Novipirellula artificiosorum: one gene and its partner. The protein of the gene in region 2 interacts with the protein of the main gene of each other region in a pairwise test. Links are inferred from orthologs where the notes say so. Each region holds a gene or a part of one and is shown on either strand. Other genes may lie near its edges.

Region 1 (3,336 bases), on a different replicon or contig from region 2:
ACAGCCGACCGCGGCTTTTTCTTCCTTTTCTCGCATCCGGCACTTCCCATGCATTCGATTCGATCGCACCTCCTTCCGGCGTCGTTGGCGATTCTTGCTTTCACTTTGGTGTCCTTTTCCGAGCAAACGCCGGTCCATGCCGACGACGACGTGGCCGTTGCATTTGACTCGGCCGACGAAGCGATGGGAGTCGGTGCCGCCTATTTGAGGGCCAAGAAATATGACCTTGCCCGCCCGCCACTTGAAGCAGCCCTCGAACTTTCCACCAGCGAGGCTGAGCGGCTCAAAGTCTACGAAATGCTATTGCCGGTCTATCGCCAGATTCCAGAGTTCGAGCCCTTTCGGGATGCCGCAGAATTCATCATCGAAAAATCAGACAAAGCATATCAGCGGTCCATGACGCGACGGAGTTTTATTTCGTTTGCGTACAACCGAGGCCAGATCGATGAGTTGGTCGAGCGATATGAAGAGAAGCTAACGAAAGAACCGAATGACGAACCCACCGTTTACCTGTTGGCAGAGATCTACTCGAACATGCGACGCGATCCGAAACGGACGATCGAGCTGTTGGAACAGCTTCAAAAACTCCAGTCCAAAGGTCAGGTCTCCGATCCGGATTCCATGTCAGCATCGGAAAAGCAGCGAATGGTGTTGGCGAAGAGCAATCTGGCACGCGAGTACCTGCGCGGTGACGCGTATCGCAAAGCTGCAAAGCTGTATGAAGCCATCGCGCCGCTGGATCCGACAACGCAGGCGTGGAACTTAAAGGAGGCTGCCATCGCATGGATGAAAGAGGGGAATCCGTCGAAGGCGTTGAAGTTGGCTGAAAGAGCCGAGGTCGCGCCCGCGGAAGCTCGCAATGATCAGTTGACTCATTTCTTTCATCGCCATCTCGGCGATCTTTTCATGAAGCTCGCCCTACCGGCCAAAGCAATCCCTCACTATGAAATCGCTATCGAGAAAACCACGATCGCGGGTTACAAAAAAGACACGGCACAGTCGCTTCGCGAGGCCCAGCAAGCGGCGGAACCCAACAAGTCATGATCTACCTTGATAACCACGCGACAACGTGTTGCGATCCGCGCGTCGTGGAAGCCATGTTGCCTTGGTTGAGCGAACACTTCGGGAACCCCCACAGCCTGTCGCACTCGCCAGGCCGCTTGGCCGCTGATGCGATCGAGCAGTCGCTATCGCAAATCACGCGATCGACGAATTCACCTGAGCATTCGATCGTGATGACAAGCGGAGCGACCGAGAGCAACAATCTGGCAATCCGCGGGGTCTGTTTGCACCCGCGACAGACACGACGACATTTCGTTACCGTTTCGACCGAGCATCCCGCCGTCCTGGATGTCGCTGAGGAACTTCGGCGCGACGGTTTTCGTGTCACCCGCGTCGCTGCCTATCAAGCAGGTCATCCCTGTGCTGGTTCGGTGGACCTTGATCGCCTTGCCGACGCGATCGACGACGACACCGCGTTGGTGTCGGTGATGTGGGCGAACAATGAAGTGGGATCGATCGCCCCGATGAAGGTGATTGCGGATCTCTGTCACGCACGCGGTGCGTTGCTGCATAGTGACGCGACGCAAGCGATCGGCCGAATCGATGTCGATGTTCGGAAAACGGATGTCGATCTGGTGAGCGGCTCGGCGCATAAATTCTACGGACCCAAGGGCGTTGGCTTCTTGGTGGTCGGCAACGGCAACCGACGTGTTCGGATTCTGCCACAAATCGTCGGTGGCGGTCAGCAAGATGGTCTCCGGAGCGGAACCATGAACCCGGCTGCGGCGGTTGCGATGGCCAAGGCGATCGAACTTGCGAATCACGAAATGCGATCGAGCCAACCGCAAATCATGGGGCTCAGAGGTCAACTCTTCGAACAACTTCGATCGCGGATCGAACGAATCCAACTCAATGGACCCGAGTTGACCCTACCCGGTCGATTACCGGGAAACCTGAACCTCACAATCGATCAAGTCGAGGGGGAGGCTTGGATGTCCGCAACGCCTGGGGTGGCATTCAGCAGCGGCTCGGCATGCAGCAGTGTCGAGCCGGGCGCGAGTCACGTGCTGCGAGCGATCGGTCTCAGCGAGTCCGCGACACGACGAAGCGTGCGCTTTGGGATTGGCCGTTTCAACACCGAGCCCGAGATCATGGAGGCTGCCGACCAGCTTGTCGAAAGCTATCGAAAGCTGCAGCAATTGACGGGGCAGCGGTGACAAGATTGCCGTGGATGCTAGCATGAAACAGCGTCCCATTCCTTCTAGATCGCCTGGCTCGCCAGAAAACATCCATCTCACTTGAATTACCCACCAAATGTCTCTTTACCGTCGGTCGGGTGAACCGCTATCATCGCGGGCAATATCCACGCTCAGTGGATGCCGACGATCGTGTCGAATGTTGATGGAACTTCGATCGGACAGCAGCACCACTGACAGTTTTTTATGCGATTGATCAAGGATTGAGGCAATGGGCGGAGTCCCCGTGCTACTGCTAGCAGCTGCAATCGGCGTTACTTATGGCTGGCAACCGGATAGTGGCGGCGGCGTTGAGTACATTATTCAGGTTCCCCCAGAAGATCTGCAACAATTGCAGCGCGCTGGGGAGATCAGCAGTCGCATCGATCCTGAGGTACAAGGCCATGTATCGCGAGTGATCATTCGCGTGGGGACTGGCCCCGTCCCACGCAGCACACCGACGTCCATTTCTCAGCTTCATCGTGGGTTGAATTCGCCGAGCACCGTTGCGGTTCAAGAAACCCAATTGCGACAAGCCTTGGGCGATTGCCCCCCCTACGATGTGCTCGATCAAGCCGCCGTCCCGATCCCAGAAATGAATCACGCCAGAAAGGCAAATCCGATTCCCGGGATGAACACCACTGCCTTCTCGGGCGTGTCAACCAATCAAATCGAATCGCTGATGAAGCCGGACCCGAATGACCCGTTGGCAGGTACGGGGATTAGCTTGCCGCCATCGCTGCAAGGCACGGGGAATTCCGCTCAAGACAACCTGATGCGCGCTGCCAACGCATTCGGGGAACAGGCGAAATCTACACTGGGTTTCTCGCCCAATCCCACAAACGCTTCGGCCTCGATCCCTGCTGCTTCTGGGAACGCGAGCCAGTACAGTTTGCCTCCGGCTCCAACGGCCTCGGGGGCCATCCAGACCCGCACGGGGTCGAGCAACACGAACAACCAGGTTCCTGCGTTTACCTCCAGTAATCCGATGGCTGCGGCCGCTAGCCCTCTCGCTGGTGGACCGACAACCGATCCGATGACCGCGCCAAGCGGGGCCTCTGCCAGTCCGTGGTACGACTTGAATAAGAGCTCCACCGCT
Region 2 (3,280 bases):
CACATCATCTCCCCCCCTCCCGGAGGCACCATGGCCAAGAAAGATACGTTCCGCGTCGTCACGCGCGGTAGTGACGGTTCGATTTTGATTCGCGATTATCCGAATTGTGACCCGCTCTCGAAGATGCACATGCAAATCGGAACCGACGATTGCAGCACCGATCTGGATTTGCGCGGCATGCCGGTGTTTCGTGGATTGATCGGCCCGATGCCCGAAGGCAAAACGATTGTTCGCTACGAAACGCCTGAGGTTTTCGAGGCAATGACCAAAGAGTGGACCCATGCCAAACCGCGGCGACGGACTCGGCGACCCAGCGTGAAGAACGCCGAAGCTGCAGCCACGTAAATGGAAAACTGGTACGACTACCCGCAGTACTTCGACATGATTTTTCGTGACGAAACGGCTGCCGAAGTACGGTTTTTCGAGCAAGCGTTTACCAAGTACGTCAGCGGCAAAACGCAACGGTTACTTGAACCGGGGTGTGGCAGCGGTCGACTCGTCGCGGCAATGGCCAAGCGAGGTTACGACGTGACCGGGTTGGACCTAAATCGACCCATGTTGGACTACTTGCAAAAGCGGCTGGCGCGTCGTGGGCTTCGTGCATCGTTGATTCTCGGGGACATGACCCAGATGACGCTGGACACACGGTTCGACGCTGCATTTTGCACCTTCAATACGTTCCGTCATTTGACAAGCGAAACCGCAGCGATTGCCCATCTGAATTCGGTTGCTGACCATCTTCGCAGCGGCGGGATCTACATCCTTGGCTTCCACTGTATCCCCTTGGACGCAGACGAAGAGAGCACCGAACGATGGTCGGCGGTGCATGGTGGGACACGAGTTCACGTGACCCTTCGTGTGGTCGACTTCAATCGTCGAAAACGGCTCGAAACGCTGCGTGCAAGCATCAAGGCGGTCACCCGCGGAGGAAAAGTTCACCGCGTCCGAAGCGAGTTTCCGCTCAGGCTGTACACGATCCAACAAGCCAAGGGGCTGTTAAAGAAGGTTTCCAACCGGCTGCGAATCGTTGACGCCTTCGATTTCGATTACGACATCAACCAACCACGAGTGATGGACGACGATTTAATCGACGCCGTCTTCGTGCTGCAAAAACAGACCGAACCGCCCGGTTGAAGCGTTTTTGCCCGCAGACGGCAACTCGCCCCATGCGGCGACGCCGCACTACGATCCCGTCCACTGCCACTCGATCTGCCAAAGGGCAAATCCTTTGCCACTAACCGGGCATCGGCCATCAGGGGTCGTCTATTTTTGACAACGAACATAGACTTTAATCAGGGAGCCGTGTTTCCGCCTCCCTTATCGGCAATCTCCACACCGTCCCGCGACATTTGAACGATCGACATGTCTCAGAACGAACACGACATTTACGAAGAACACGTCTTGGATCACTACGAGGACCCGTATCACCGCGGTGCTCTCGACCACGCGACGCATGCAGACGAAGGCAACAATCCGCTGTGTGGGGATGTGATTCACATCGACTTGAAGATGGATGCCGATGGAACCATCAAAGAGGCGTGGTTTGAAGGTGACGGATGTGTGATCAGCCAAGCATCGGCGTCGATGCTGATTGAGAAAATCGAAGGCAAAACCTTGGATCAAGTCAAGGCGTTCTCGGCCGACGAGATGCTTGAGCTGTTCGGGCCCAAATTGACCCCCAACCGACAAAAGTGTTGTCTGCTTTCTTGGCGCGTGCTTCAAAGTGCCGTCCATTCACCGGTTGACGACGGCGATGACAGCAGCCCTGATTTTGGCGGCCCAAGCCTGAGCGAAGAATCCTAAGCCCATGAACGCCCCCAATCCAGCCGTTTCGTCTGTGTTTGATGTGGATCGTTATCGCCGCGATTTCCCGATTCTGACTCGAAAGGTCAACGGAGATCGGCCGCTAGCGTTTCTTGATAATGCCGCCAGCAGCCAGCGGCCGACTGCGGTCGTCAAATCGATGTCGCAGTTCTACGAGAATTGCTACGCAAACGTTCATCGCGGCATCCATACCCTCAGCGAAGAATCGACCGATCTCTACGAGCAAGCACGCCGAGGTGTCGCTCGTTTCCTCAATGCGGCTGAGGACAAGCAGGTTATTTTCACCGCAGGATGCACCGCTGCAATCAACACGGTCGCCCGAACGTGGGGCGATGTCAACCTGTCCTCATCCGACACCATTCTGCTGACCATCGCGGAACATCACGCTAACATTGTCCCCTGGCACCAGTTGGCCGAGCGAACGGGATGCCGGATCGAGTTCCTTCCGATCAACGATCAATTTGAGATCCCCGACGAGGTGGTCATCGAGCATCTCGATCGCTTGAAACCACGACTGTTTGCGTTCACGGCGGCCAGCAACACGTTGGGTACGGAATTTCCCGTCCAGCGGTGGACCCAATGGGCACAGGCCGCGGGCGCGACCGTGTTGGTCGACGCCGCGCAATCAGCGCCACACTTGCCGACCGATGTTCAAGCATGGGGTGTCGACTTCTTGGCCTTCAGCGGTCACAAGGTTTGCGGACCCACCGGGATCGGCGTGTTGTATGGCAAGACCGATTTGCTCGATTCGATGCCTGCTTTCCTCGGCGGTGGCGGTATGATCAACAAGGTCACCACCGCCGGATTCACCTCCGCCGCCTTACCCGATAAGTTCGAAGCTGGAACACCACCGATCGCCGAAGCCGTCGGGCTCTGCACGGCCACCGAGTACGTGTCCGCAATCGGGCTCGATGCGATCCACCGCTATGAATGCGAACTCGGGGGCTATGCGGATCGTCGACTCCGCGAAATCGAAGGTGTCCGTGTGATTGGTCCAACGCCAGAAAAAAAGGCGGGAATCGTCAGCTTCGTGGTCGATCACGTCCACGCCCACGATCTAGCTCAAAGCTTGGACGGTTACGGAATCGCAGTGCGGGCAGGACATCACTGCACCATGCCGCTCCACGAATCGATTGGCATCGCCGCGTCAACGCGAGCGAGTTTCTATTTTTACAATACGTTTGAGGAAGCCGACCGTTTGATCGAAGCCGTCGCAGCCATTCGAAAACGTTTCGCCCCGACGGGCCGAAAACGTCGACGGTCGTAACCGACCCCGTGCCGCTTGCCCATACCGCTTGCCCGTGCCGCTATAGTAACGCAGCATGTAGAATCAGCACGCCTCGAAAATGCCAGCCTTCTTCGACCCGTTTAGGATCACTCATGAAGGGGGGCATTTACCGAAACGTGTCGTCCATTCCAGGTTTTTCCAAGTCTGAGTCAATCATGAAATCCAGTT

The links. The genes of interacting proteins can lie anywhere in the genome.
Region 1: the proteins of sufU (region 2) and Poly41_RS18300 interact in binary tests that used the Escherichia coli proteins (3 or more experiments, as listed by UniProt). The link is inferred for Novipirellula artificiosorum from one-to-one orthologs.

The regions. Positions count from the first base shown.
Region 1 is NZ_SJPV01000006.1:368,177-371,512, reverse strand. Bases 131-3,129 are described here. They hold Poly41_RS18300 (cysteine desulfurase family protein), read left to right. Parts: upstream 131-1,040; coding sequence 1,041-2,219; downstream 2,220-3,129. Other genes in these bases: Poly41_RS18295 (hypothetical protein), read left to right, coding at 2,470-3,129; Poly41_RS18305 (tetratricopeptide repeat protein), read left to right, coding at 131-1,044. In the rest of the region: more of Poly41_RS18305, read left to right, coding at 49-130; more of Poly41_RS18295, read left to right, coding at 3,130-3,336. UniProt on the Escherichia coli protein: Master enzyme that delivers sulfur to a number of partners involved in Fe-S cluster assembly, tRNA modification or cofactor biosynthesis. Catalyzes the removal of elemental sulfur from cysteine to produce alanine.
Region 2 is NZ_SJPV01000007.1:327,941-331,220, reverse strand. Bases 140-3,082 are described here. They hold sufU (Fe-S cluster assembly sulfur transfer protein SufU), read left to right. Parts: upstream 140-1,362; coding sequence 1,363-1,803; downstream 1,804-3,082. Other genes in these bases: Poly41_RS19985 (SufS family cysteine desulfurase), read left to right, coding at 1,808-3,082; Poly41_RS19995 (class I SAM-dependent methyltransferase), read left to right, coding at 346-1,134; Poly41_RS20000 (hypothetical protein), read left to right, coding at 140-345. Also shown: more of Poly41_RS20000, read left to right, coding at 31-139; more of Poly41_RS19985, read left to right, coding at 3,083-3,091; Poly41_RS19980 (NAD(P)/FAD-dependent oxidoreductase), read left to right, coding at 3,268-3,280. UniProt on the Escherichia coli protein: A scaffold on which IscS assembles Fe-S clusters. Exists as 2 interconverting forms, a structured (S) and disordered (D) form. The D-state is the preferred substrate for IscS.